Regions from separate parts of the Streptomyces sp. NPDC058812 genome, predicted to be linked through region 4. Evidence: riboswitches for the same ligand, from Rfam matches in the RefSeq annotation. Region 4 holds a riboswitch; each other region holds the start of a gene.
What was found. A riboswitch is a leader RNA that binds a small molecule or an ion and turns the genes downstream of it on or off. The one in region 4 is predicted to bind cyclic di-AMP.
Positions count from the first base shown of each region.

Region 1: it holds a riboswitch for cyclic di-AMP, as region 4 does, so the genes downstream of both, ACFW48_RS31945 (C40 family peptidase) here and ACFW48_RS33255 (peptidoglycan DD-metalloendopeptidase family protein) in region 4, are expected to answer to the same signal.
Region 2: it holds a riboswitch for cyclic di-AMP, as region 4 does, so the genes downstream of both, ACFW48_RS31040 (M23 family metallopeptidase) here and ACFW48_RS33255 (peptidoglycan DD-metalloendopeptidase family protein) in region 4, are expected to answer to the same signal.
Region 3: it holds a riboswitch for cyclic di-AMP, as region 4 does, so the genes downstream of both, ACFW48_RS07285 (transglycosylase family protein) here and ACFW48_RS33255 (peptidoglycan DD-metalloendopeptidase family protein) in region 4, are expected to answer to the same signal.

Region 1 is NZ_JBHYOB010000021.1:9,906-17,014, forward strand. Features, by position in the region: gene ACFW48_RS31935 (ATP-dependent Clp protease proteolytic subunit) at 1-219, shown strand, start outside; gene ACFW48_RS31940 (hypothetical protein) at 227-535, shown strand; cyclic di-AMP (ydaO/yuaA leader) riboswitch at 906-1,050, shown strand; gene ACFW48_RS31945 (C40 family peptidase) at 1,054-1,527, shown strand; gene ACFW48_RS31950 (ATP-binding protein) at 1,618-2,112, opposite strand; gene ACFW48_RS31955 (helix-turn-helix domain-containing protein) at 2,327-3,187, shown strand; gene ACFW48_RS31960 (DUF397 domain-containing protein) at 3,197-3,439, shown strand; gene ACFW48_RS31965 (8-amino-7-oxononanoate synthase) at 3,482-4,609, opposite strand; gene bioB (biotin synthase BioB) at 4,760-5,968, shown strand; gene ACFW48_RS31975 (adenosylmethionine--8-amino-7-oxononanoate transaminase) at 5,961-7,109, shown strand, end outside.
Region 2 is NZ_JBHYOB010000019.1:142,699-149,807, forward strand. Features, by position in the region: partial or broken gene ACFW48_RS31025 (dihydrofolate reductase family protein) at 1-309, shown strand, start outside; tRNA gene ACFW48_RS31030 (tRNA-Met) at 374-447, shown strand; gene ACFW48_RS31035 (PP2C family protein-serine/threonine phosphatase) at 624-1,823, shown strand; cyclic di-AMP (ydaO/yuaA leader) riboswitch at 2,078-2,235, shown strand; gene ACFW48_RS31040 (M23 family metallopeptidase) at 2,247-3,281, shown strand; gene ACFW48_RS31045 (aldo/keto reductase) at 3,438-4,382, shown strand; gene ACFW48_RS31050 (PrsW family intramembrane metalloprotease) at 4,444-5,826, opposite strand; gene trmB (tRNA (guanosine(46)-N7)-methyltransferase TrmB) at 5,837-6,769, opposite strand; gene lhgO (L-2-hydroxyglutarate oxidase) at 6,783-7,109, opposite strand, start outside.
Region 3 is NZ_JBHYOB010000003.1:82,560-89,668, forward strand. Features, by position in the region: gene ACFW48_RS07260 (NAD(P)/FAD-dependent oxidoreductase) at 1-334, opposite strand, end outside; gene ACFW48_RS07265 (exopolyphosphatase) at 766-1,707, opposite strand; gene ACFW48_RS07270 (DUF501 domain-containing protein) at 1,704-2,246, opposite strand; gene divIC (cell division protein DivIC) at 2,355-2,837, opposite strand; gene eno (phosphopyruvate hydratase) at 2,939-4,219, opposite strand; gene ACFW48_RS07285 (transglycosylase family protein) at 4,477-5,202, opposite strand; cyclic di-AMP (ydaO/yuaA leader) riboswitch at 5,206-5,372, opposite strand; gene ACFW48_RS07290 (transglycosylase family protein) at 5,554-6,570, opposite strand; gene ACFW48_RS07295 (cytochrome P450) at 6,714-7,109, opposite strand, start outside.
Region 4 is NZ_JBHYOB010000022.1:126,919-134,027, forward strand. Features, by position in the region: gene ACFW48_RS33245 (TetR/AcrR family transcriptional regulator) at 1-372, shown strand, start outside; gene ACFW48_RS33250 (SGNH/GDSL hydrolase family protein) at 705-1,490, opposite strand; gene ACFW48_RS33255 (peptidoglycan DD-metalloendopeptidase family protein) at 1,695-2,666, opposite strand; cyclic di-AMP (ydaO/yuaA leader) riboswitch at 2,671-2,828, opposite strand; gene ACFW48_RS33260 (tyrosine-protein phosphatase) at 3,251-4,048, shown strand; gene ACFW48_RS33265 (DUF6126 family protein) at 4,058-4,180, opposite strand; gene ACFW48_RS33270 (helix-turn-helix domain-containing protein) at 4,177-4,827, opposite strand; gene ACFW48_RS33275 (aspartate aminotransferase family protein) at 4,904-6,289, opposite strand; gene dxs (1-deoxy-D-xylulose-5-phosphate synthase) at 6,290-7,109, opposite strand, start outside.

The sequences.
Region 1 (7,109 bases), on a different contig from region 4:
CAGGCGAGCGACCTGGCCATCCAGGCCGACGAGTTGATCCGCATCCGCGCCCGCCTGGAGGAGATCCTCGTACGGCACACGGGCCGCGGTCCCGAGCAGGTGAGCGCGGACATCGAGCGGGACACCGTCCTGGACGCACAACAGGCCCTGGAGTACGGCCTGGTGGACCGGGTCGTACCCAGCCGCAGGGCCACGTCTCCGGCACCCGGCGCGAGGTGATCCGGCGATGCTGCCACCGGAACTGCCGCCTCTGCCCGCCCTGACCCGCGCCGAGGCCGAGCTGATCGACCGGTACCTGGACGTCGTCGACCTGCTCGGGCGCATCAACCCCGCGCAGGAGGGCGACACCTATCGCGGGCTGCGGGCCGCCCAGGCGCTGGTCGGCAAGGCGGCCGCCCTGCGCGACGCGCTGGCGCTGATGCACCGGCGGCGCGAGACCGAGCTGCACGCCACCACCCTGGCCCGGGCGCTGCGCGTGCTGGACGGTGAACGACGGACGGCGCGAGTCGGTCTGCCGCCCCGCTCCGACCGTTGAGGCACCCGGAGTTGAAACGGACCAAACGGCGTACCGCCTTTCGGCGTAGGAAACCCTCTGATTTCCGACCGGCCGAGCTTGCGCGACCCGCGTGTCCGGACGGCGCAATGAGCCACTGCGTCGCTGGTCCCGGGGTCGTCACCACACCCACCGGCGGCTCGAACACAGAGGCGTCCACCCGAACGGGCGAGTGGTGAGTAACAACACAAAGGGCACGTTCCGTTGGGATTTTCCCATGGGGCGAGACAAGATCCGTGACTGACGACAAGCCCCCGCCGCAGCGGCGGGGCGGTCCGGGCGGACGCCGAGTCCTGCCGCCGCCCGGACGACCGGTCGACAGGAGTGGATCGGCAGGAGTGGAGGACCCGAGCACGACGGGTCGCCGGAACGGTCGTCTCCGCGGGAGACGCGCCGGGCCGAGCAGCCCTTGGGGTGAAGCCGCACCCGTGCGGCCGGGCAACTTCGCCAGCCCGAATCCGACAGGTCATCCTTCACAGGCGGCTGACGAAGGGTTGCGCATGTCCGCGCTCAATCGTGTCCCGTCGCTGATGGCCCGTGCCGGTACGGCCTCGGCCCTCACCCTCGCCGCCGTGGGCGGTTCCGTAGTGGTCCCCGGCGTCGCCTCCGAGGCGGCCGCGGCGAGCCATGCGACGAAGGCCCTCAAGATCGCTGCCTCCAAGAAGGGCGCACCCTACAAATGGGGCGCCGTCGGACCAAGCAGGTTCGACTGCTCGGGGCTGACGCTGTACTCGTTCAAGAAGGCCGGCAAGAAGCTGCCGCGCACCGCCGCCCAGCAGTACAACAAGACCCGTCACATCTCCGCCAAGAACCGCAAGACCGGGGACCTGGTGTTCTTCCACTCGGGCCGCAGCATCTACCACGTCGGCATCTACGCCGGGAAGGGCAAGATCTGGCACGCCCCGAAGACCGGGGACGTGGTGCGTCTGCAGAAGATCTGGACCGGCAGCGTCTGGTACGGCCGGGTCAAGTAGCCCGCCCGAGGGGGTGACGGCGTCCTGACCCGCCGTCACCCCCTCGGGTGCGCGGTATCCGCCTGCGGCGCGCCGGGTGCCGTCGGCGCCTCACCGCTGGGGCTCCTGCCTTCCCACGGCCCGCACCGCGGCCGTGACCGCCGGTTCGGCGCACTCCGGACCGCCCGGCGGCGCCCAGGGCAACTCGATGGAGACGGTCTTGCCGCCCTCGCGCGTGGGCCGCACTCTCAGCTTGCCGCCGCACTCCGCCGTCAGCCAGCGGATGATCACCATGCCGCGGCCGTTGTCCTGCTGCACGGCGGCGGGTAGGCGTCTGGGAAACCTCGGGTGGCTGTCGGTGACTCCGATGCGCAGCCGCTCGTCACGGTCGAGCACGAGGTCCACGGTGAAGGTGGGCGACTGCCCGAACGTGTGCTGGACCGCGTTGGTCGTCAGCTCCGAGACGATGAGCCGGACGGTTTCGGACACGTCGGTGTCCGGCGGCAGGCCCCACTCCGCCAGTGTGCCGACCACGTAGGTACGCGCGGCGGCCACCGAGGCGGGATCGCTCGGCAGAGTGACGGATGCTTCCAGATGGTCTGCCATGGCGACGTCGTCCCTTTCCCACGGGACCGCAGCCGGACACGGAGCGGATGGTTCGAGTACGGTCCCGGACTGGTGCTTCGCCGCCAGACTGCCATCACCAGACCGGTGCAGGACGGCGATCCACCAAGATATGCATATATCTGTCGCTCAATGCGGTGAACTCTGCGACGGCAGAGCGTATTCGTGCGGCCCATAAGGAGTAAGGGAGTGGCCCATGCAGCACGGTCCCGTGGTGCGCCGTCGGAAGCTGGGCGCGGAACTGCGTGCCCTGCGCACGTCGGCGGGTATCACCAGCGGCGAGGCGGCCCGGCTGGTGGGCTGGCACCAGTCGAAGGTCAGCCGGATCGAGACCGGGACGAGCGGGGCGAAACCGGCCGACGTGCGGTTACTGCTGGACGCCTACGGCGTGGACGACGACCAGTTGCGGGAGTTGCTGGTGATGCTGGCCGGCTCCGACGACGCGGGCGGCCGGAACCACTGGTGGCACGCCTATCGCGGGGTACTGCCCCCGACCTACCGCGACTTCATCAGCCTGGAGTCCCAGGCGAGCGCGATGCGCACGCTGGAGACCACGGTGGTCCCCGGGCTGCTGCAGACACCGGAGTACGCCCGCGCGGTGACGCGCGCCGCGGCGGACGGGCTGCCGGAGGAGCGGCTGGACACACTGGTGGAGGTCCGGCTGGCCCGGCAGGACGTACTGCGGGCGCAGCCGCCGCTTCTGCTGAGCGCGGTCCTGGACGAGGCGGTGTTGCGCCGGGAGGTGGGCGGCCCCGGTGTCATGTCCCGTCAGCTGGCGCGACTGGTCGAGGCCGCGCGTCTCCCCCATGTCCGGCTCCAGGTACTGCCGTTCGCCGCCGGGGCGCACATCGGTGTCACCGGCCCTTTCGTAATCTTCTCTTTTTCGAGCACTTCTGATCTGGACGTGGTTGTTCTCGACCACTTGACGAGTAGCCTGCATCTCGAACGGAAAGAAGACCTAGAGGCCTATACCGAGGCCTTCAACGCCCTTCTGATCCATGCCCTTTCGCCCGAGGACTCGTTGGACTACATCGCCGCGACCGCGGCAGGCGCGTAAGGAGGCACCATGTCAGGCTCACAGTCCGCACTCTGTCGGAACATCCCTGCCGGCACCGATCTGCACGGCGTGCGGTGGCTGCGCAGCAGCTACAGCACCGGAGCGAACAACTGCGTGGAGACGGCCCGGCCGTCGGCCGGCCCCTGGGCCGGACTGCTCGCCGTGCGGGACTCCAAGGACCCGGCCGGGCCCGCGCTGCTCTTCTCCCCCGGGAGCTGGGCCAGGTTCACGGCCGCCGTCCACCGCGGCTGAACCGGTTGGGCACCGGGCGAAGCACGGCCGTGTCACGCCGACTCATGGTCGCGTTTCGCCGATCACCCGTACAGCGCGTTCGATCTGTTCCCCGGAGAGGTCCGCACGAGCGGTCAGCCTGAGCCGTGAGATGCCGTCGGGTACGGAAGGAGGACGGAAGCAGCCCACGGACAGGCCGGCCGCACGGCAGTCGGCCGCCCACCGTACGGCCCCCTCCGGGGAGGGAGCGCGCACCGAGACCACCGCGGCGTCCGGACGTACCGCCGACAGCCCGAGGGCGGTCAGGCGTGCGTGCAACTCCGCCGCCACCTCGCGTGCCCGCGCCGCCCGCTCGGGCTCTCGGCGCAGCAGGGTGAGCGCCGCCAGCGCCGCGCCCGCCGCCGCGGGGGCGAGGCCGGTGTCGAAGATGAACGTCCGGGCCGCGTTGACCAGGTGGTCGATCACCCGGGCGGGGCCGAGCACGGCGCCGCCCTGACTGCCGAGCGACTTGGACAGCGTCACCGTCACGACGACGTCGTCGGCGCCCGCGAGTCCCGCCGCGTGCGGGGCGCCCCGGCCGCCGTCGCCGAGGACACCGAGTCCGTGGGCGTCGTCGACGACCAGCCCGGCGCCGTGCTCCCGGCACGCCTCGGCGAGCCCGGCGAGCGGCGCGGCGTCGCCGTCGACCGAGAAGACCGTGTCGGAGACGGTGACGGCGGGCCCGTCGTGCGTCGCCAGTGCCTTGCGTACGGCGTCCGGGTCGGCGTGCGCCACGACCTGGGTCGTCCCGCGCGCGAGCCGGCAGCCGTCGATCAGCGAGGCGTGGTTGCCCGCGTCGGAGACGACGAGGGAGCCGTGCGGCGCCAGCGCGGTGACCGCGGCGAGGTTGGCCGCGTAGCCGGAGGAGAAGACGAGCGCGGCCTCGAATCCGCAGTAGGCGGCCAGTTCGCGTTCCAGCTCGGCGTGCAGTTCGGTCGTGCCGGTCACCAGCCGGGAGCCGGTCGCACCGCCGCCCCAGGTCCGCGCGGCCCGGACCGCGCCCTCGGTGACCTCCGGGTGCCGGGCCAGGCCGAGGTAGTCGTTGCTCGCCAGGTCCAGCAGCGGCGAGTCGGCCGGGCGGGGGCGCAGAATCCGTACGAGCCCGGCCCGGCGGCGCGCCTGGGCCTGCTCGTCGATCCAGCCGAACGCCATGGGTCGGTCCTCCGTGGTTTTGTAGGCAGTGGACAGACATTAGCGGCACGGCAGCCCCCGCGAGGTGTGGCAATACCCACACGGTGATCTGTCAGTGTTGTGCAAAGTCTCCTTGGCCCCGGGCGGCCCCGTAGGACAGGATCGGCTCTCATGGACCTGCTGAACACGCTGGTGGACAAGGGGCTTCGGCGCGAGTCGCCGACCCGCGAGGAGGCTCTTGCCGTCCTCGCCACTTCCGACGACGACCTGCTCGATGTGGTGGCCGCGGCCGGCAAGGTGCGCCGCCACTGGTTCGGCCGACGGGTGAAACTCAACTATCTCGTCAACCTCAAGTCGGGCCTGTGCCCCGAGGACTGCTCCTACTGCTCGCAGCGGCTCGGCTCCAAGGCCGAGATCCTCAAGTACACCTGGCTCAAGCCCGACCAGGCCTCCCAGGCCGCCGCCGCGGGCGTGGCCGGGGGCGCCAAGCGGGTGTGCCTGGTGGCCAGCGGACGCGGTCCGACCGACCGGGACGTGGACCGGGTCTCGGACACCATCAAGGCCATCAAGGAGCAGAACGAGGCCGTCGAGGTCTGCGCCTGCCTGGGCCTGCTCTCCGACGGCCAGGCGGAGCGGCTGCGCGAGGCGGGCGCCGACGCCTACAACCACAACCTCAACACGTCCGAGGCGACGTACGGGGACATCACGACCACGCACACGTACGCCGACCGGGTGGACACGGTGAACAAGGCGCACGCGGCCGGGCTGTCCGCCTGCTCGGGTCTCATCGCGGGCATGGGCGAGAGCGACGAGGACCTGGTCGACGTGGTCTTCTCGCTGCGTGAGCTGGACCCGGACTCGGTGCCGGTCAACTTCCTGATCCCGATGGAGGGCACGCCACTGGCCAAGGAGTGGCACCTCACCCCGCAGCGGTGCCTGCGCATCCTGGCGATGACGCGGTTCGTCTGCCCGGACGTCGAGGTGCGCATCGCGGGCGGGCGCGAGGTCCACCTGCGCACGATGCAGCCGCTCGCCCTGAACCTGGCCAACTCCATCTTCCTCGGCGACTACCTCACCAGCGAGGGTCAGGCGGGCCATGCCGACCTGGAGATGATCGCGGACGCCGGGTTCGAGGTGGAGGGCGCCGGCGAGGTGACCCTGCCCGGGCACCGGGCGACGGCGGGCGGCGGCTGCGGCTCGCACGAGGGCGGCGGGGCCTGCGGGTCCGCCCCGGCCGACGGGGGCTGCGGCTCCGCTGCGGCCACGGAGGGCTGCGGCTCCGCGCCGCCCTCCGAACCGGCGGTGGCCGGCGAAGCCCGTACGGACCTGGTCGCCGTGCGCCGCCGGGGTGCCGGAACGGACCTCGCGCCCAATGCCTGAGCCCGCGCTGACCGTGGACGAGTTGCTGGCGCTCGACCGGCGGCACGTCTGGCATCCGTACGGACCCATGCCCGGCCGGCAGGACCCGCTCGTCGTGGAGTCGGCGAGCGGGGTGCGGCTGTGTCCGGCCGACGGCTCGGGCGAACTCGTCGACGGCATGTCGTCCTGGTGGTCGGCGATCCACGGCTACAACCACCCGGTGCTGAACGAGGCCGCGCGCGACCAGTTGGACCGGATGAGCCACGTGATGTTCGGCGGGCTCACCCACGAGCCCGCCGTACGGCTGGCGAAGCTGCTCGTCGACATGTCACCCGAGGGCCTGGAGCACGTCTTCCTCGCCGACTCCGGGTCGGTGTCCGTCGAGGTCGCGGTCAAGATGTGCCTCCAGTACTGGCGGTCACTGGGCCGCCCCGCGAAACGGCGCCTGCTGACCTGGCGCGGCGGCTATCACGGCGACACCTGGCAGCCCATGTCGGTGTGCGACCCCGAGGGCGGGATGCACGAACTGTGGGCGGGCGCCCTGCCGAGCCAGGTCTTCGCGGACGCGCCGCCGGCGGAGTACGAGGAGTCGTACGCGGATCACCTGCGAGCGATGATCGAGCGGCACGCCGACGAACTGGCCGCGGTGATCGTCGAGCCGGTGGTGCAGGGCGCCGGCGGGATGCGCTTCCACTCCCCCGCGTATCTGCGGGTACTGCGGGAGGCGTGCGACGCGCACGGCGTGCTGCTGGTGTTCGACGAGATCGCGACCGGGTTCGGGCGTACGGGCGCGTTGTTCGCGGCGGAGCACGCGGCGGTGGCGCCGGACGTGATGTGCGTGGGCAAGGCGCTGACCGGCGGTTACCTGACGATGGCGGCCACGCTGTGCACGTCACGGGTGGCCGACGGCATCTCCCGGGGCGAGGTGCCGGTGCTGGCCCACGGGCCGACGTTCATGGGCAATCCACTGGCGGCGGCCGTGGCCTGCGCCTCCATCGGGCTGCTCCTCGGCCAGGACTGGCTCGCGGAGGTCAAGCGGATCGAGGCGGGCCTGCGTGACGGGCTGGCGCCCGCCGCCGAACTGCCGGGCGTGACCGACGTCCGGGTGCTCGGCGCGATCGGTGTGGTGCAGCTCGACCACGCCGTCGACATGCGGGCGGCG
Region 2 (7,109 bases), on a different contig from region 4:
CGGGAGGGCGGTGACGCCGTCGTGCACGCCGAGGAGGCGGCGCTCGCGAAGGCCGACCCCGCCGACCCGCGGCTCGCGAGCGCCACCGTGTACAGCAGCCTGGAGCCGTGCGCCCGCCGCGCCTCCCGGCCCGCGCCCTGCGCCTGGCTGATCCTCGACGCCGGGGTACGGCGCGTGGTCACGGCCTGGCGGGAGCCGGACACCTTCGTGCCGGGGGCGGACGGCAGCGGAGTGCTCGCCGCCGGGGGCGCCGCCGTCGTCGTACTGCCTGAGTACGAGGAGCGGGCGAAGGCGCCGAACCGCCACCTGGAGGAGCAGGGAGATACGGATGTGCATTCCACCCCCGGGATGACGTACAGTAGAGACACAACGGCGCGGGGTGGAGCAGCTCGGTAGCTCGCTGGGCTCATAACCCAGAGGTCGCAGGTTCAAATCCTGTCCCCGCTACTCAAGGCCGAAGGCCGGAATCCATGAGGATTCCGGCCTTCGGTGTGTTTGCGACGAATGCGCGAAACCCGGTCACCCGATCGGCCCTCACGGACTCGCCCACCGCCCCCGCTCCGGGAAACCTGGAGGACGGGACGGCAAGCGGCGCGGACGTGCGGGGTGGCGGGAGACGAGTGGTGCGGCCAGGTGACCTGGAGGACGAGGGAGCGTACGCCCGGGCCGGCGGTCGGCTCCCCGGCGATCCCGTGCCCGACCCCGGCCTCGGCGACGGACCGGAACGCGTGCCGCCGGCCGCAGGGCCGCCGCGGCGGACCTCGTACGGGCGGGCCTTCGTGCGCCTGCTCCCCGTGCTGCTGATCGTCGCCGCCGTCCTGTACGACATCTTCACCCCGAGATACTTCACCGCAGGCCCCCTCTACACGGCCGCGCCCCTGGTCGCCGCCCCGATCTACTCACGGCGCGGCACGGTGCTCACCGGTCTCGCCGTGGTCGCCGCCGTCATCGGGCTGCAGCTGAGCAAGGACGTCATCCACTACGTCGACTCCCTCACCGAGCTGATCACCATCGCGACGGTCGCCGTGCTCGCCGTCCTCGTGAACGGCTTCGTCCGCCGCACGGGCGAGCGCCTCGTCTCCGTCCGCGAGATCGCCGAGGCCGCCCAGCGCGCCGTGCTGCCCGAGCCCGCCGAGCGGATCGGCGGTTTCGAGATCGCCGCCTGCTACGAGGCCGCGCAGGCCGACGCCTTCATCGGCGGCGATCTGTACGCGGTGCAGGACAGTGCGCGCGGCATCCGGCTCATCGTCGGGGACGTGCGCGGCAAGGGCATGGGCGCGGTGGCCGCCGTCGCCGTCGTGATCGGCGCCTTCCGGGAGGCCGCCGAGCAGGAGGCGACGCTGGAGGCGGTGGCGCAGCGGCTGGAGCGGGCGCTGGCGCGCGAGGGCACCCGGCGCGACGGACTGGACGCCTTCGAAGGGTTCACCACCGCCGTACTCGCCGAACTCCCGCACGGCGACGGGATCGTCCGCATCGTCAACCGCGGCCATCCGCCGCCCCTGCTGCTGTACGCCGACGGCACCCTGCGCCCGCTGCCCGCCCGGGAGTCGGCGCTGCCGCTCGGCATGGGCGAGCTGGGTGTGTGGCCCGACCGCGCGGAGGAGGCCGACTTCCCCGGTGGGGCCACGCTGCTGCTGTACACCGACGGACTGTCGGAAGCGCGGGACGGGCGGGGCGAGTTCTACGAACCGCACGTGCGGCTGGCCGGCCGCGTGTTCCGGCATCCGACGGAGCTGCTCGACACCCTCGCCGAGGACGTACGCCGGCACTCCGGGGGCGGCATGGCCGACGACATGGCGCTGCTCGCCGTACGACGACCCTGATCGACCCTTGATCAACATCACCGGACGTGACGGACCGACCGCCCTGCGCATAACAACTGATACACCATCAGAAATTCGTGGTGGAGCAGGGAATACTGAAGGGCGGTCAACTCGCCCGGTTTTTGCCGTTCGTGAGGCGTACGTCCGGGCCGGATCCGTTAATGATCAAGAGGAACGGCTTGGAATCCGAGCCCCGCGTCTATTAACGTTCGATAACGCAGCGCGGTCGTCCCAGCCGTCACAGAAGGCGGCTCCGTGCGCACGCGCCGAATCCCGCAAGGGAACCGGGGAACCACCACATTGGGGTGAATCGGGCGTATGACGCCGTGCCAGACACGGCGGGTATACGCGCGTAGGAGACCTTCCTGCTCCGAACCCGTCAGCTAACCCGGTAGGCGAAAGGAAGGAAAGGAGTACGCCCACGTGGCGTCCAACCGGCCTGCCCCCGAGGCCCCGTTCGTGCCCAGCGGGCACGACACCGACACCTTCGGATACGACGGCTACCGCACCGAAGAGGGCCCCTGGGAGGAGTGGAATCCCACCGCGGACTCCATCCGCCCCGTACGCGGCCGGCACCGCGTCGCCAAGCAGCGCGGCGGACTCGCCCGCAGCTCCACCGTCCTCGGCGTCGGTGTCATAGCCGCGGTCGGCGCGGGCGGCATGGCCAGCGCGCAGACCGGCAAGCCGCCGGTGTCGATCTCCATGCCGGACCTGCCGAACGTCGGCTCGCTGATCTCCGACGAGGAGAAGCCGCAGCCGGAGGGTTCCGCCACCCCGCTCAGCGGCATCGGCACGGTCGCCGCCGAGACCTCTTCGGAGAGCGACCCCGACGCCGGTGAGACGCTGCGGGCCCGGATCATGGCGCAGGCCGAGCAGCAGCAGGCCCAGGTCGAGACCAAGGCCGCCGCCGAAGCCGCGGCCGCCGCCGAGAAGAAGGCCGCGGAAGCTGCCGCCAAGGCGGAGAAGGAGGCCGAGGCCAAGGCCGCCGCCGCCAAGAAGAAGGCGGAGGAGGAGGCCGCGAAGAAGGCCGAGGCCGAGCGGCTCGCGAAGCTGGCCAAGCAGTACACGCTGCCGACCTCCTCGTACACCATCTCCTCCAGCTTCGGCCAGGCCGGCGCCTACTGGTCCTCCGGCTACCACACCGGCCTCGACTTCGCCGCCCCCACGGGCACGCTGCTCAAGGCGGTGCACAGCGGCACGATCACGTCGGCCGGCTGGGACGGGTCGTACGGCTACAAGACCGTGCTCACCCTCGATGACGGCACCGAGATCTGGTACGCCCACCAGTCCTCCATCAGCGTCAGCGTCGGCCAGGAGGTCACCACCGGTGACGTCATCGGCCGCGTCGGCGCCACCGGCAACGTCACCGGCGCCCACCTCCACATGGAGGTCCACACCAGCGGAGGCGGCGGTATCGACCCGATGGCGTGGCTGCAGAGCAAGGGTCTGACTCCCTGAGCGGTCTGACCCCCTGAGCCATGCCGTTCCCGGCCCTCACCGCCTCTGGTCCCCGGCGGTCCTGATGGCGACCCCCCGACGTCAGGGCTGCCGGTTTGCGGGATTTTTGCCCCGCTTCCGGAATCGCCGGGTCCTGTGCGTTCGTTGACGCAGGACATGACTTCTCTGCGCAAGCTCGGCTCCTCCGACCTGGAGGTCTTCCCCCTCGCCCTCGGCGGCAACGTCTTCGGCTGGACCGCCGACCAGGACACCTCCTTCGCCGTCCTCGACGCCTACACGGCGGCCGGCGGCAACTTCCTCGACACCGCCGACTCCTACTCCGCCTGGGTCGACGGCAACAGCGGCGGCGAGTCCGAGACCGTCATCGGCAAGTGGCTCGCCTCCCGCGGCAACCGCGGTGACGTCGTCCTCGCCACCAAGGTCAGCCAGCACCCCGAGTACCCGGGACTGTCCGCCGCGAACATCAAGTCGGCGGCCGACGCCTCGCTGCGCCGCCTGGGCACCGACCACATCGACCTCTACTACACCCACTTCGACAAGCCCGAGGTGCCGGTGGAGGAGATCATCGGCGCGCTCGACGAGCTGGTGAAGGCGGGCAAGGTCCGGCACATCGCCGCCTCCAACATCTCCGCCGAGCGGCTCGCGGAGTCCCTGGCCTTCTCCGACCGTGAGGGCCTCGCCCGGTACGTGGCCCTCCAGCCCCACTACAACCTGGTCTCCCGCGACACGTACGAGGGCGAGCCGCGCGACCTCGCCGAGCGGGCCGGCCTGGCCGCCGTGCCGTACTACTCCCTGGCATCCGGCTTCCTCACCGGCAAGTACCGGCCCGGTGCGGCCGTCGACAGTCCGCGGGCGGGCGGGGCGGCGAAGCACCTGGAGACCGAGCGCGGCCGGCGGGTCCTCGCGGCCCTGGACGATATCGCCGAGGCCCACGACGCTCCCGTCGCCACGGTCGCCCTCGCCTGGCTGGCCGCGCAGCCGACGGTGGCCGCGCCGATCGCGTCCGCCCGCACGGTGGAGCAGCTGCCGGCGCTGCTGGGGGTGGCGGAGCTGAGCCTGACGGAGGGCGAGGTCGGCAGGCTGACGGAGGCGTCGGCCTGAGCCTCTCGGGCGGTCGGGGCGACCCTTAATGCCCTTACCGCCCTTACCGCCCTTACCGCGGTTACGGCCGGTAATGGCTGGGCGGGGAGTCGGCGGAGTACGGGGTGTGCGGGGTGTACGGGGCGTATGGGCTGTACGCGGCCGGTGCGGCGTACGGCGTCGGGGCCGTCGCCGGGTGGCCGGGCCCGTACGCCCCGTACGGATGCGCCCAGGGCCGCACCGCCACCGGCGCGGGCGGAGCCGTGGCCCGGGCCGCGTAGTCCAGTGCCGGACGCGCCACGTCGCGTCGCTGCCACAGGGCGTCCAGCAGTTCCCGCTCCTGTACGGCGAAGTCGGCGCCCGCCCTGCCCAGGCGCCCGCGCCGGCGCAGGAACGCCAGGGAGGTCGCGTACGCCTCGTACCGCGCCACCGCCCGCGCCGCCTCCTTCCCGGCGTGCCGGAGGGCGTGCCGACGGGCGATGCGGCGGGCCCGCATCGAGCCGAGCGCGTACGGCTCCGTCGGTGTCAGCCACCCGGCCATGACGTACACGGGGAGTTCGGCGCGTACGGCGCCCAGTTCGCGCTGCCGGGTCCAGATCACCAGCCAGGTCAGCAGGCCGAAGGACGGCACCATGAACGCCCCGTACACGGCGAGGAAGCCGTACTCGCCGAACGCCGCCGAGCCGTTCCACAGCGCGTGCACGCCCATCGCCAGCAGCAGGCCGGCCAGGGGGAGCAGGGCACGGCGCAGGCGGTGGCGGCCCGCGGAGAGCGCGGCGATACCGAAACCGATGCCGGTGAGCACGGTGAAGAGCGGGTGGGCGAACGGTGACATCACGATGCGGACGAAGAAGGTCGCCGCGGTGACGGAGGCGATGCCGCTGTCGCCGGTGAGCTGGTCGGTGCCGAAGGCGTTGCCCAGGTAGAGGATGTTCTCGGTGAAGGCGAAGCCGGTGGCGGTGACGCCCGCTATGACGACGCCGTCGACGATGCCGGTGAAGTGCCTCCTGCGGAAGAGGAAGACCAGGAGGACGGCGGCGGCCTTGGCGGACTCCTCGACCACCGGGGCTATGACCGTGGCGCCCAGGGTGTCCGCGCCGGCCGGGTCGGCGGTGGCCGTCGCTATCCATCTCGTCGCGAAACTGTTGGCGACGATCGCTATCAGCGCTGCCGCGCAGGCTCCCCAGGCGAAGCAGAACAGCAGGTTCCGCCAGGGTCCGGGCTCCACCCGGTCCAGCCAGCGGAACGCGGCTATGAGCAACGGCACGGGCAGGACCGCGAGGCCGAGCCCCACCAGGAACCCCCGCGTGCCGGTCTGTTCGCGCACCAGGGCCAGGATCACCAGGCCGGAGAGCGCGAGCAGGGTGATCAGCGCGCCGTAACGCACCCAGGCGCGCTGCCACCAGTGCGGATGCGTACGCGCGTGCGTGTGCGGACGCGTCGGATACGGGGGACAGGTGGCCACGGCAAGGACCCTAACCGGTGGGGGGCTGCTCCTTGTGCTGATCGCGGTGCGATACGGCGTGCGATACGGGGTGCTGTACGCGGCGGAAGAGCAAGTCGTTCACCACATGACCCTTGTCCAGTCCCTGGCCCTCGAAACGGGTCTGTGGCCGGTGGGCGGGACGCGGCGCGAAACCGCCGCCCCGCACGGTGTTCTCGAAGTCGGGGTGCGCGGTGAGGACGTCGAGCATCTGCTCGGCGTACGGCTCCCAGTCCGTGGCGCAGTGCACGACGGCTCCCGGCGCGAGGCGGGCCGCGGCCAGGGCCAGGAACTCCGGCTGGATCAGGCGGCGCTTGTGGTGCCGCTTCTTGGGCCAGGGGTCGGGGAAGTAGACGCGCAGTCCGGCGAGGGAGTCGGGGGCGAGCATCTCGCGCAGGAGGATGATCGCGTCGCCGTTGGCCACCCGGATGTTGGACAGGTCGTTCTGCTCCGCGAGACCCAGCAGGTTGCCCTGGCCGGGGGTGTGGACGTCCACGGCGAGGATGTTGGTGTCCGGGTCGGCGGCGGCCATCCGCGCGGTGGCCTCGCCCATGCCGAAGCCGATCTCCAGGACGACGGGACGGGCGTTCCCGAACAGTTCGGCGAGGTCGATGACCCGCTGTCCGTCGATGTCCAGCCCCCACAGGGGCCACAGCCGCTGCAGTGCGTCCGCCTGCCCGGCGGTCACCCTGCTGCGCCGGGGCTGGAAACTCCGGATCCGTCGCTCGAAGTGCGACCCGGCGGGATCGGCCTTCGGCCCGTCCGGGAAACGGGGCTCGCCCTTGGCACGGGTGTGCCGGAGGGAGTCACCGGCATGGGAGTCACCGGCGTGGGGGACACCGGCGCGGGAAGCGGCGGGCTCGGGGGCGGCCGGCTCCTCGGCGGCGGGCCGGCGAGCGTCGGAGGCGTTGCGGAAATCAGACACAGTGCCCTCAATTTTACGGGCGGCCGAGCATGGCCAGCGCCCTGCGCCCCACCTCCCGCCCGATCGGCAGCGCCGCCGTCGCCGCGGGCGACGGTGCGTTCAGGACGTGCACGGCGTGGGCGCCCTCGCGGATCATGAAGTCGTCCACCAGCGTGCCGTCCGCCAGGACCGCCTGCGCCCGCACTCCCGCGGGCGCCGCCACCAGGTCCGACTCCGTCACCCCGGGGAGCAGCCTGCGTACGGCCGTGGTGAACGCCGTCTTGGACAGCGACCGCCGAAGCTCGCCCGCCCCGTACCTCCAGTGCCGCCGGGCTATCCGCCACGAGCCCGGCCAGGCCAG
Region 3 (7,109 bases), on a different contig from region 4:
CGATGACCAGGTAGTCGAAGGGCAGCTCGTACGCCTCGCCCACCAGGGGGGCGATCGTGGCGACCTTGCGGTCCTGGTCGATGGTGGTGACCCGGCCGGTGAGGACCTCCGCCTTCGGAAGCACGCGCCGCAGGGGGACGACGACGTGCCGCGGGGAGATGTTGCCGGCGGCGGCTTCGGGGAGGAAGGGCTGGTAGGTCATGTACGACCGCGGGTCGACGACGGTGACGGTCGCCTCGCCGTAACGCATCTTCTTCTGGATGCGTCGAGCTGCGTACAGGCCTACGTACCCACCGCCTACTACGAGGATCCTGGGACGCTCCGTGGTGCTCATGCCATCGAGTATCCACCCGCCCGAGGGGGGTGGTTCGTGCGCCCCTTCACAAGCTTCGGTGGGCGCTGTGCTACCATCCGCGATCCACGTGACGGAGATCATGGCGGGGAACGGAACCAGCGTGTAGTGCACCCCGTTGTCAATGCCGCGTGAGCTGCCCCTCCGCACTTCCGGAGACGGTGGACCACCCTCCCGGAACGCCTCTTCGAGACCCCTCCGAAGCACCGTCCTGAACACGTTCAAAGGGCAGTTGAACCCCCAAAAGGGTCAACCGGCGCGCTTTCGTCGTCCGACAGGGCCCAATTCCTTGTGAAGAACTTCACGAAGTTTCCCGACGGGATGTCACCGAGGGGCCCCGAAGGGCCCCTCAACGCGCGCTCAATCGTCGTCCGTCCTGCTCAGACCGCGACCGCGGACGCCTACGCCCGCCCCTACGCCACCGACCACGCGATGCCGTCGAGGATGTCGTGCTCGCTCACGACGACCTCCTCCGCACCCGTCCGCTCCATGATCGAGAGCAGGACGAGCGCTCCCGCTCCGATCACGTCGACGCGGCCCGGATGCATGGAGGGAACGGCCGCGCGCTCGGCGTGGGTGGAGCGCAGCAGCCAGTCGGTGATCTCCCGGACCCGGTCGCGGGAGACACGGGAGTGGTGGATGGCGGCCGAGTCGTACTCCGGCAGCTCCTGCGCGATCGCCGACACCGTCGTCACCGAGCCGGCCAGTCCGACCAGCGTGCGCGCCTCGCGCAGCGGCACCGTCTCCTCGGCGAGGTCCAGGGCCGCATCGATGTCGGCCCGCATCGCCGCGACCTGCTCGGCGGTGGGCGGGTCGGTCACCGCGCCGGCGTTCATGAGGTGCCGCTCGGTCATCCGCACACAGCCGACGTCCACCGAGCGGGCCGCGCGCACGTGGTCGTCCCCGACGACGAACTCGGTCGAGCCGCCGCCGATGTCGACGACCAGGTAGGGCTTGTCGAGGTGGTCGCGGCCGGCCAGCTCCTTGGTGGCGCCGGTGAAGGAGAACTCCGCCTCCTGGTCGCCCGAGATGACCTCCGGCTCCACGCCGAGGATGTCCAGCACCCCGCGCACGAAGTCGTCCCGGTTCTCCGCGTCCCGGGAGGCGGAGGTCGCCACGAAGCGCAGTCGCTTCGCGCCGTGCTCCTTGATGACCTCGGCGTACTCGCGGCAGGCGGCGAAGGTCCGCTCCAGCGCCTCGGGCGCCAGCCGCCCGGTCCGGTCGACGCCCTGACCGAGCCGCACGATGGTCATGCGGCGGTCGAGGTCGGTCAGCTCACCGGTCTCGGGGGCGGCGTCGGCGACGAGCAGCCGGATGGAGTTCGTACCGCAGTCGACGGCGGCGACACGGGTCACTTGCCGTCCTCCTCGTCAGGGGTCTCGGCGAGCGTCACGCACGGCCCTTTGCGCCACCACTCGGGCAGCATCGCGATCGCCTCGTCGCCCAGCGGATTGACGCCGGGACCGGCCGCCAGCGAGTGGGCGACCAGCACGTGCAGGCACTTGACCCGGTCCGGCATGCCGCCCGCGCTCGGGAAGCCGGTCAGCTCCTCGATCTCGTCGCGGCGCCGGACGTAGTCCTCGTGCGCGGCGCGGTAGGCGGCGGCCAGCTCCGGGTCGGTGGCCAGGCGCTCGGTCATCTCCTTCATCACGCCGTTCGCCTCCAGCGTGCCGATCGCGGAGGCCGCCTTCGGGCACGTCAGGTAGTACAGCGTGGGGAAGGGCGTGCCGTCGGGCAGCCGGGGCGCCGTCTCCACGACGTCCGGCTGTCCGCACGGACAGCGGTGCGCGATGGCGCGCAGGCCGCGCGGGGGGCGCCCGAGCTGCTGCTTGAAGGCCTCGACGTCCGCGTCGGTGGGCTCGGTGCGCGGGGTGGTCGGCGGGGGAGTCTGCATGACTGTCTTCTGCTGGTCTTCCTGTTGAGTCACTGCCGGAGCGGTCGGTTCACTGCGGGGTGGCCGGTTCGCGGCCGGCGCGGTCGGTTCACGGCCGGCGCGGGCGGTTCACGGCCGGCGGGCGGCGGCGTCGGCCTTGTCGACCCCGTCCCAGACGTTCCGGTACCAGGGACGGTCGGCGGCGCCGCCCTCGGCGCGGGCCTGCTCGGCCGCGTCCGGGTCGACGACGACGAACCCCGTCTCCCCCGGCATCACGTAGTGCAGCCGCAACCGGATCTGCTGCTCGGCGTAGGCGTCGTCCTGCCAGCGTGCCTTGAGGTCGCGCAGGTCCTCGACCCGGTCGCGGGTCTCCTGCTGCTCCCGTTGGAGGTCGGCGATCTCGGCGCGCTGGGCGACGTACTGCCGTATCGGGTAGGCGAGCGCCACGACTAGCGAGCAGAGCACCATCGCGAGCAGCGCGGCCCGGCCGGTCAGCCGGGAGCGGCGGGCCTGGCGCTTGGTCTGCGAGCGGTAGACCCGGGCCGCGGTCTGTTCCCCGATGATCCGGATCCTGGTCGCGGTGGAGAAACGGTCCCGGTCCTTCACCGCCATGTCTGTCCCCGCCTTAAGTCCACACGTGCGTACGTCCCCGCACACGGTACGGGACCGAGTACGGGGACGTACGTACGACGCTGCCTACCGGGGGGTGGTGCTCAGCCCTTGAAGCGCGGGAAGGCACTGCGGCCGGCGTACACCGCGGCGTCGTCGAGGATCTCCTCGATGCGCAGCAGCTGGTTGTACTTGGCGACGCGCTCGGAGCGGGCCGGGGCGCCGGTCTTGATCTGGCCGCAGTTGGTGGCGACGGCCAGGTCGGCGATGGTGACGTCCTCGGTCTCGCCGGAGCGGTGGGACATCATGCACTTGAAGCCGTTGCGCTGGGCCAGCTCCACGGCGTCCAGGGTCTCGGTCAGCGAACCGATCTGGTTGACCTTGACCAGGAGCGCGTTGGCGGCGTTCTCGTCGATGCCGCGGGCCAGGCGCTCCGGGTTGGTGACGAACAGGTCGTCGCCGACGATCTGCACCTTGTCGCCGAGCTTGTCGGTGAGGACCTTCCAGCCGTCCCAGTCGTCCTCGAACAGCGGGTCCTCGATGGAGACCAGCGGGTACGCCTCGACCAGCTCGGCGTAGTACTCGGTCATCTCGGCGGCGGAGCGGGTCTTGCCCTCGAAGGTGTAGGAGCCGTCCTTGTAGAACTCGGACGCGGCGACGTCGAGCGCGAGGGCGATCTGCTCGCCGGGGGTGTAGCCGGCTTCCTTGATGGCTTCGAGGATGAGGTCGAGGGCCTCGCGGTTGGAGCCGAGGTTCGGGGCGAAGCCGCCCTCGTCGCCGAGGCCGGTGGCCAGGCCCTTGTTCTTCAGGACCTTCTTCAGCGTGTGGTAGACCTCGGCGCCCCAGCGCAGGGCCTCGGAGAAGGACTCCGCGCCGATCGGGGCGATCATGAACTCCTGGATGTCCACGTTCGAGTCGGCGTGCGACCCGCCGTTCAGGATGTTCATCATCGGCACCGGCAGCAGGTGCGCGTTCGGGCCGCCCAGGTAGCGGAAGAGCGGCAGGTCGCTGGCCTCGGAGGCGGCGTGGGCGACGGCGAGCGAGACGCCGAGGATGGCGTTGGCGCCCAGCGAGCCCTTGTTGTCGGTGGCGTCCAGGTCGAACATGGCCTGGTCGATCAGGCGCTGCTCGGTGGCGTCGTAGCCGACCAGCTCCGGGCCGATCTGCTCGATGACGGCGAGGACGGCCTTCTCGACACCCTTGCCCAGGTAACGGCCCGCATCGCCGTCACGGAGTTCGATGGCCTCGAAGGCACCGGTGGAGGCGCCGGACGGGACGGCGGCACGACCCGTGCTGCCGTCGTCGAGGCCGACCTCGACCTCGACCGTGGGGTTGCCTCGGGAGTCCAGGATTTCCCGGGCTACGACGACGTCGATGGACGGCACGAGCATCTCCTTCTTCAATGTGACGCTTCGGTGTGACGCGCGGGTCCGAGGACCGCGGCGGCTCTGCGGGTCCGAGCCTAACCGGCTCCGGGCGATCGGCCAGCCGATCGCCCACCCGGTGGACAGAACCGAGAGTAAAATGTTTCCGAACGGAACAAAGACGTTTCCGAAAACCCGTTCGGAACGGGGCGTGAAAAAACCCGCCCCGGTGCGTACGGGGGAACACGCACCGGGACGGGAGCAGGGAGGGCCGCTGCCTACTTCAGGTGCAGCTGCTGGCCCGGGTAGATCAGGTCGGCGTCGTCGACGATGTCGTCGTTCAGCTTGAACACCTTCGCCCAGCCGCCCTTGACGTCGTGCTCCTCGGCGATCGAGCTGAGGGTGTCGCCCTTGACGACCTTGTACTCGCCGTCACCCTTCTCGACCTTCTTGCCGGTCGGGGTGGTGACGGTCTTCTTCTCGGCCGGCTTCTCGGCCTTCGGCTCGGCGGCCGGGCGCTCGTCGGAGCGGGAGGCCTTCTGCTCGGTGGAGCGGTCGGCGGTGGAGCCGCTGCTCTCGCTCTGCGAGGAGCCGCTGTCCTGGCTCTCGCCGGAGCCGCCACCGGTGTACGCGGCGCTCGACAGGCCGGTGCCGCAGACCGGCCAGGCACCCTTGCCCTGACCCGCGAGCACCTTCTCGGCGATCTCGATCTGCTGCGCCTTGCTGGCCTGGTCGGCGGTGGCGGCGTACTGCGTGCCCCCGTAGCCGGCCCAGGTGGAGGCGGAGAACTGCAGACCGCCGTAGTAACCGTTGCCGGTGTTGATGGACCAGTTGCCGCCGGACTCGCACTGGGCGACGGCGTCCCACTCGGACGCGGTGGCGGCGGAGGCGTTGCCGGCCGCCATCAGCGGGGCGGCGACGGCGGCACCGGTGACGCCGGCGACGGCGATGACACGGGTGGCCTTGGACGGGCGGCGGTGCTTGCCCTTGCCGGAAAACAGCATGGTTGATCCCCTCACCGACGCCTGCGAGGTGAGCTGTCGGGTTCGGGCCGGTTGAGTTGCCCGGCCGGGTTCCTCACGGAACTCGGCTCCACCCCTAGCCGCTCCGGCTCAACTGCCCGGTGCGGCACTTACCTTGGGTCCCCCGCTCCTGCCTTCGGCGCTTGCGCGACGACTGTTCCCGGACGGCCGCTGGCAGGATTCGGCGTTGCGGCAGCCGGGGCCCGCGATGGCGAGCGGTCATGACCGTAGACCCGCGCTCCGCGGATTTTCAAAGACGATCACGGCTTCTGAGACCTATCTCTCACGTGATCCAAAACGGACATACAGTCTCGAACCGTGAGCGAACTGGCCCTACTTTTCGCCCGATTCGCCCGTGACCGTGAGCGTCTGACCGGGCAGGATGTGGTCCGGGTCGGTGCCGACGACCCCCTTGTTGCCGACGTAGAGCGAGCGCCACCCGCCGTCGAGGTCAAGGGAGTCGGCGATGCCCCAGAGACTGTCGCCGGACCGGACGGTGTACGAGCCGTCCGCGACCCCTCGCGACTCACCCTCACCGCGCGAGGCGTGCCGCCCCGACGACTCCGCCGCGCGGCCGTTCGCCGCGCCTTCGTCGGCACTGTCGCCGCGATGTTTGCCCGCGCCGGAGTCCCCGGTGTCGGTGAGCGCCGAATCCCCGCCACTCTGACCCGCCTTGTCCGTTTCGCCGGTCTCCGGAGGGGCCGTGGGCGAAGCGTCGGCACCCTGGGAGCCGGCGCTCTCCGTGGGCTCGGATTCAGGGGACGTGTCGGACTTGGTCGAATCGTCCCCGCCGCCCGACGTGGCGTCAGGGGTGGGGGGCGAAGACGACGAAGGGGACGAAGAGGGCGTGTCGGAGGTGGGTTCCGGCGACTCGGTCGTGCCGGACGCGTCGGGGGCGTCCGACACCTCCGGGGCTTCCGGCTCCTCCGACGTACCGTCACCCGACGAACCGGTTCCGCTGTCCGTGGACGCCGGGCCGTTGCCCATGCCGGCGAGCAGGGCACAGGTCGGCCAGGCGGCGATGCCCTGGTCCGCGTGCATCTTCTCGGCGACTCTTATCTGCTGGGAGCGACTGGCCTGGTCGGCGCTCGGCGCGTACTCCAGGCCGCCGTACTGCTCCCAGGCGTCCTGGGAGAGCTGCAGGCCGCCGTAGTAGCCGTTGCCGCTGTTCTGGCTCCAGGCGCCGCCGGTCTCGCACTCGGCGACACGGTCCCAGTTCGCCCCGTCGGCCGCGTGGGCGCCGGTGGCGCCGAGGAGCGGGATCGCGATGGCGGAGCCGGTCACTCCGGCTGCGACGACCAGGGCGGGAGCCTGGCGGGGGCGGCGGTGACGACCGTTCCCGGAGAGCATGCGACGACCTTTCACGAGACAGCGGGGACCGCGCGGCGGATGATGCTCGGCGCCACGCTGATTCGTGAACGTATAGGCAGATGATCGCTTGTCACAAGTTCATGCCGCGCAGATCACGTGAAGATCACAGAGTTGAGCGCGTGTCACTTTTGCGTCGACGACGAACCGTTGCCCGCCGTTGACGGGACGGGTGTGAACGACACGGGCAAGGTGCGCAGACCGCGCATGATGAGCCCGCCACGCCAGCGAAGGTCGGCCGGGTCCGCGTCGAGGCGCAGGTCCGGGAGGCGGGTGAGCAGCGTGGCGAGGGCGGTCTGTCCCTCCAGCCGGGCGAGCGGGGCGCCGAGGCAGTAGTGGATGCCATGGCCGTACCCGAGGTGCTGGCTGTCCCGGCGGGCGAGGTCGAGGGTGTCCGGGTCCGTGAACCGCTCCGGGTCCCGGTCCGCGGCGGCGAGTACGACGAGGACGGGGTCGCCGGCCGCGATGTCCTGCCCGCCGATGGTGAGCGGCCGGGTGGCGAAGCGCCAGGTGGCCATTTC
Region 4 (7,109 bases):
TTGCGCCGGCTGCGGGCGGCCGTGCGCTGGTACGCCCCGACCGGGCAGGCCAAGGGCTGGCGGCTGTGGATCGAGGGCTGGGCGGTGGCGTTGCGCGAGCCCGCGCTGCGGGAGGTCACGCGGGAACTGGACCGTCAGTGGAAGGCGGCGATCGCCGAGGTCATCGCCGAGGGCGTGGCCGCCGGGGAGTTCACGTGCCCGGAGCCCGACGGCGCGGCGCTGCGTCTGACCGCCCTGCTCGACGGGCTGGCCGTGCAGCTGACGTCCTACCCGGGTGCGGTGTCCCAGGCCCGGGCCCAGGAGTGGACGGACGAGGCCCTGGCTCGCGAACTCGGCCTGGAACGCGAGGCGTTGACGACACCACGCCGTTAGCCGCGGCCTCGCGCGGACCGGCGGCACCTCGCCGCGGACGGACACCCCCGCCCCGGCGTCCACAGCGGGACGGGCCGACCCCTCGGCCACCGTTCCGCCGACGACCGGGCTCGCCCCGCCCCGCGTCCACAGCACGACCGGCCGACCCCTCGAACACCGTTCCACCGACGACCGGGCCCGCCCACCCGGCCCACGTCCGCCCGCGCGAACCGACGAAGCGGCGAAGCGGCGAAGCGGCGAAGCGGCCCCGCGATCGTCCGCCGCAAACCGCACCCCGCACGCCCGCACCCCGCACGCCCGCACCCCGCACGCCCGCACCCCGTACGCCGCCGTCAGGCCACCGCCGCGATCCGCACCTTGATGTCGTCCGGCGACAGCGCCCCCTTGGCGATCACGTGGTCGCCCGACGACTCGCCTCGCAGCCGGCGTCCGATCCACGGCACCAGGTACTCGCGCGCCCACTGCACGTCGTCGCGCCTGACGTGCAGGGTGCCGCGGGGCGGCAGCGGCGGCCAGGGCTGGTCCGGGTCGGCAGGGACACGCAGGCCGAGGGCCTGGCCCGCCCGCAGCGCCACGCGTGTGTGGCCCTCCGGCGACAGGTGCAGCCGGTCGGCGTCCCATGCCCTGCGGTCCTGGACGCTCCGGAGCGACCACAGGTCGAGCACGGGGCAGCCGTAGCGGTCGGCGACGGCACGGACGTGCCCGTTGTAGGTCGCGATCTTGCCGCGCAGATGCTTGAGGACGGGCACCCCACGGGTGTCGAAGCCGGTCGTCACCAGGACGGTGCCGGCCGCCGCGGTCAGCGCGGCCACGGCGCGCTCGAACCGCTCGGCCACCTCGTCCGGGTCGGTGCCGGGGCGGATGATGTCGTTGCCGCCCGCCGCGAACGAGACCAGGTCCGGCGCGAGTTCGACGACCCGCGGGACCTGCTCCGCCACGATCTGGTCGAGCAGCCTGCCGCGCACGGCGAGGTTCGTGTACCTGAAGTCGCCCTCGGGGCGCCGGTCCGCGAGCAGTACGGCCAACCGGTCCGCCCAGCCGACGAACGCCCCGTCGGGGCCTGGGTCACCGACGCCCTCGGTGAAGCTGTCCCCCACCGCCACGTACGACCCGATCACTTCTCTGCTGTCACTCTTCGAATCGTCTGCCACATCGGCCCATGATTCACCTTGGAATGTGACCTACGCGACCGTAGGAAAGGGTTGACGGGCGGTGAGAAAGACCACGCCTAAAGTGTTCGTCAATTCCGGAATACGCCGAAGGCCGGACCCGGGGATCGGGGTCCGGCCTTCGGTGGCGCGGAGGCTGCGCCCAAGCCGTCGTCAGAGAGAGACGCCGTGCGAGCGCAGGTACGCGATCGGGTCCACGTCCGAGCCGTAGTCCGGCGTGGTGCGGATCTCGAAGTGCAGGTGCGGACCGGTCACGTTGCCGGTGGCACCCGAGAGGCCGACCTGCTGACCCGCCGTCACGGACTGCCCGGCGGAGACGGAGAGCGAGGACAGGTGGGCGTACTGGGCGTAGTGGCCGTCGGCGAGCTGGATGACGACCTGGTTGCCGTACGCGCCGCCCCAGCCGGCGGAGACGACGGTGCCCGCGCCGACGGCCTTGAGCGAGGTGCCGGTCGGGACGACGAAGTCCGTGCCGGTGTGGTAGCCGCTGGACCACATGCTGCCGGTCTGGTGGTACGGGGTGCCGACGGCGCCGCCGGGCACGGGCGAGGTGAAGCCGCTGGTGGTGCCGGCGGACTGGGCGCTCGCGTTCGAGGAGTCGGAGGAGTCCGAGGACGAGGTCTTCGCGGCGTCCGACGGCTTCTCGGCCGACTCGGACTTCTCGGAGGACGACTTCTTCGGCGCGGCGGGCTTCTCGGCCGGCTTCTCCGACTCGGCGGAGGAGGAGGGGGCCGACGACTTCGCGGCCTGCTCGCCGACCGAGAGCTTCAGGCCGGGGTGGATCAGCGACGGGTCCGAGCCGACGGCGTCGCGGTTGTCCGAGTACAGCTTCTTCCAGCCGCCGTCGACGTCCTGCTCGTCGGCGATCTTCGAGAGGTAGTCACCGCTCTTGACGGTGTACGTCCGCGAGTCCGCGTTCTTCTCGGTGCCGCTGCCGGCGGCCTTCTTCGCCGTCGTCGGTATGGACTGCACGGCCTGCTCGGAAACGGACTGCGCGGGAGCGGCGTGGGCGCCGGCGGCACCCAGCAGCGGGAGCGCGAGCGCGGCGCCACCGGTTCCGGCGACGGCGATGGTGCGGGTCAGGCGCATGGCCCTGGTACGGCGGTGCTTACCCTTCGCGGGCATGGTGAATTCCTCTCCGGCGCCTACGAGGTGAGCTGTCGGGTGCGAGCTGGAGATGCCCGGCCGCGCCGAGACGCGGCTTTACCCCAAGCCGTTCCGGGAACCGGAACAGGCAGTTGTACCTGTGGGTCCCCCGCTCCTGCCGTGTACGGGTGGTGGATGAGTGCGGGCTCCGGTCGGCGGCAGGATTAGGCGTCCGTCCGGATCGGTGGTGAACGTAAGGGACCAAGACGCGCGGGGACAAGCGAGGGGTTCCATTGACAGGTGTTCCGATTGATCCTTTACGGGAACACCGGTCACCCTCCGTCGATTCGCGCAGTGCCCTTTCGCGTAAACAGCCTTGAAAACCGGCCGAATTACGTGAACATGACGAGCAACGCACGGTCACGGATATGACGCTGCTCACGCGCCGCCTCTCCAGCCCCTTTCATTCCGGCGCTAGTTGGAAGGAAGGCAACAATTCGGACAGACGGTCCAGATGTGGCGCAGTCGGGCGGCTGCGCAGCCGACGCCCCCGGACCGTGCCGTATCTTCGAGTGGTGCCCGTCGGCGAGCAGCGCCGGCGGGGCGGAGTGGGAGGAGTCCCCGTGACGCAGCAGGTCCCGTCGACCGAACCCGAGCTGGCCGGTGTGCGTAACTTCCGTGACGTGGGCGGGCTGCCGACCGTGGACGGGCGGCGGGTGCGACAAGGGGTGCTGTTCCGCAGCGGCCACCTGGCGCACGCCACCGGGGAGGACGCCGCGTTCCTGGCCTCGCTGGGCCTGCACACCATCTTCGACTTCCGCAACGCGGCCGACCAGAAGCTCGAGGGCCCGGACGTCGAGCTGCCCGGCGTGCGCAATGTGAACCTGCCGCTGAGCGATCCGGCCGACGGTGCCGAGTTCTGGAAGATGGTCCGCGACGGCGACCTCGACCAGCTGCGCGAGATCCTGGCGGACGGCAAGGCCGCCAACCGGATGATCGACTCCTACCGCATGATCATCAAGGAGCGCACGGCGGAGCACTCCCGGGTGCTGCACGCGCTCGCCGAGGACAGCGTCCCCGCCCTGATGCACTGCGCGGCCGGCAAGGACCGCGCGGGCCTGTCGATCGCGATCACGCTGCTCGCCCTGGGCGTCGAGCGCGAGGCCGTCATCGACGACTACCTGAAGTCCAACGCCACGCACCGCCGCTACAAGGTGCGCCGCAGCAGCTCCGCCGCCTCCGCCTACTCCCCCGAGGTCATGGAGCTGCTCAGCCCCCTCTTCGACGCGCGCGCCGAGTATCTGGCGGCGGCCTTCGAGACCGTCGAGGAGACCTGGGGCGGGGTCGACGCCTACCTGGAGAAGGGCCTGCGGATCACGCCGGAGACCCGGGAGCGGCTGCGCGAGCGGATGCTGGACTGAGCCACCCGCTCACCGGCCGTTGGTGCCCACCTCGAAGAGCAGGTAGACGAAGGCCGCGAAGACGTGCCCCACGATGAGGTAGACGAAGAGCCGCACCCACAGGGCGCGTGGGAACTTCTCCTGCAGGTTCATCGCGTCTCTCCAGGGGTGGGGTGGGCCGGCGTGCCGGCCGGTCCCAGGCACAGCGCCGCCGTCGGACTCTGCAGCAGGGTGTGGACGAACAGCAGCTCGACCCCGTCGGCGTCCTGAGCGGCGATCCGGTGCGGAGTCAGCGAGTCGAAGTGCGCGCTGTCACCCGGACCGAGCCGGTGCACGGTGTCCCCGAGGCGCAGACGCAGCCGGCCGCGCAGGACGTGCAGCCACTCCTCACCGGGATGCACCCGCACGATGTCACCCTGTGAGCCGTGCGGCACATGGACCCGCAGGGCCTGCATCCCACGCCCGGCCCCGCCGGCCTGCCAGTACGTCCAGCCGCCCGCGAACGTCGGCTCCATGGCGTCGGCACGCACGACGGCGTCCCGGTCCGCGGCCGTCTCGCCGAGCAGCTCCGAGACGGTCGTACCGTAGACACGGGCGAGGGAGAGCAGCATCGGCAGCGAGGGCTGGCGCTGCCCGGTCTCCAGGCGGGAGAGGTGGGCGGGCGACAGCCCGGCGGCGCGGGCCGCCGCCTCCAGGGTGAGGGCGGCCCTGCGCCGCAGGGCACGCAGCTGCGGTGCCACGACGGACACCGCGTCCGCCGGCGCGTCCGGCGACGGCGGACCGGTCTCGTGGGAGGTCATGCCTCCATTCAGCCCGAAACCTGCCCGACAGGCAATTTTCTTGCCTCAGAGGCAAAGACGGTCGCGGGTGGACGCGCTAACGATTGCCCACCGCCTGCCTGACCAGGGTCTTTCCGAAGTCCCACATCAGGCCGCCGCCGTTGTGGGCGTCGTCCATCACCTCGGTGAAGGCGTCGACGAACCGGTCCGCGTCCGCCGCGCCGATGATCAGCGGCGGGATCAACTTGATCACCTCCAGGTGGTCGCCGGACACCTGCGTCAGGATCCGGTGCCGTTGCAGCAGCGGCACCACGACCATCTGCGCGAACAGACCCTTGCGCGCGGCCTGCAGCATCGTCCAGCGGCTGCGCAGCTTCAGGGACCTGGGCCGGCCGAACTCGATGCCGATCATCAACCCCCGCCCCCGGACGTCGGCGAGCAGTTCGTAGCGGTCCACCAGCTCCGTCAGCCGGGACTTCAGCCGCTCTCCCACCGCGGCCGCGTTCGCCACGATCTCCTCGTTCTCCATCACCGACAGCACCGCGAGCCCGGCCGCCATGGCCTGCGCGTTGGACCCGAAGCTCGCCGAGTGGACCTGGACCCGGTCCATCGAGGAGAACACCTTCTGGAAGATCCAGTCCTTGCCCAGCGTGGCCCCCACCGGCACGTATCCGCCGGACAGCGCCTTGGCCACGCACACCAGGTCGGGCTCGACGCCGTCCTCGTGCTGGAAGGCGTAGAACTTGCCCGTCCGGCCGAGGCCCGTCTGCACCTCGTCGGCGATCAGCAGCGCCTTGTGCCGGTGCAGCAGCTCCTGCGCGGCACGCAGATAGCCGGGCGGGGGCTCGTGCACGCCCTTGCCCTGGACCGGCTCCACGATCAGGGCGGCCACGTCGCCGTGGGCCAGCTCCCGCGCCAGAGCGTCCAGGTCGCCGAGCGGGACGGCGGTGTCGGGGAGCAGCGGGGCGAAGCCGTCGCGGAAACCGTCCTCGCCGTTGACGGACAGCGAGCCGGTGGTCAGCCCGTGGAAGGCGTGCGTGCAGTACAGGATCCTCGGCCTGCCCGTCGCGTACCGGGCGAACTTCAGCGCGGTCTCGACCGCCTCCGTGCCGCTGTTGCCGAAGAAGACCCGGTCCAGGTGCGGGCTGTAGGAGAGCAGCTTCTCGGCCAGCAGCCCGGGCAGCGGCGGGCAGTCGAAGCGGGTGAGGTCGGCCAGCGAGGCGTCGAGGACGTCGTGCAGCGCCTTGCGTACGACAGGGTGGTGGCGCCCCAGGCCCATCACCGCGAACCCGGCGAGCATGTCCAGGTAGTCGTTGCCGTCCGCGTCCCAGAAGTGCGCGCCCTCGGCCCGCTCGTAGACCTTGTCGAAGCCGATGGTGTGCAGCATGCGCGGCAACTGGTGGTTGAGGTGCCTGGCGTGCAGCTCGTACCGCTCGGCTCCGCGCTCGGCCAAGAGCGCGGCGAGGTCGAACTCCTTGGTCATTCAGCTCTCTCCTTGGACTGGCGTGACGGTCCGGACGTCCCCGGCCTGATCTCCGGCCGCTTCCCCGGCCTGTGCGCCGACGGCCAGGCTCGCGCTGATCCGCCCGGCGATCTCGACCGGCGTGAGACCGATGTCGGCGAGCACCTCGGCGCGCTTGGCGTGCGCGAGGAACTGCTCGGGGATGCCGAACCGGCGCACGGGTACGTCGACGTCGGCGTCGCCCAGCGCCAGTGCCACCGCCGAACCGACCCCGGCGGCGCGGCTGTTGTCCTCGACGACGGCCACCAGACGGTGCCGGGCGGCCAGGGGCGCGAGCGCCGGGTCGACGGGTTTGACCCAGCGCGGGTCGACGACGGTGCACCGGATGCCGCGGGCTTCGAGCAGCTCGGCGGCGCGGAGGCAGACGGGCGCCATCACGCCGACGGCCACGAGCAGCACCTCGGGCCGGTCGGCCGCGTGCAGGACGTCCATCGCGCCGACCCGGTCGACGGCGGGTACGGCCGGTCCGACGGACTCCTTGGGGAAGCGCACCAGCGTCGGCGCGTCGTCGACGGCGACCGCCTCGCGCAGCTGGGCGCGCAGCTGGTCGGCGTCGCGCGGCGCGGCGATGCGCAGACCGGGGACGACCTGGAGGACGGACATGTCCCACATGCCGTTGTGCGAGGGCCCGTCGGCGCCGGTGACGCCGGCCCGGTCCAGGACGAAGGTGACCCCGCAGCGGTGCAGGGCCACGTCCATGAGCAACTGGTCGAAGGCGCGGTTGAGGAAGGTGGCGTACACGGCGACGACCGGATGGAGGCCGCCGGTGGCGAGGCCGGCC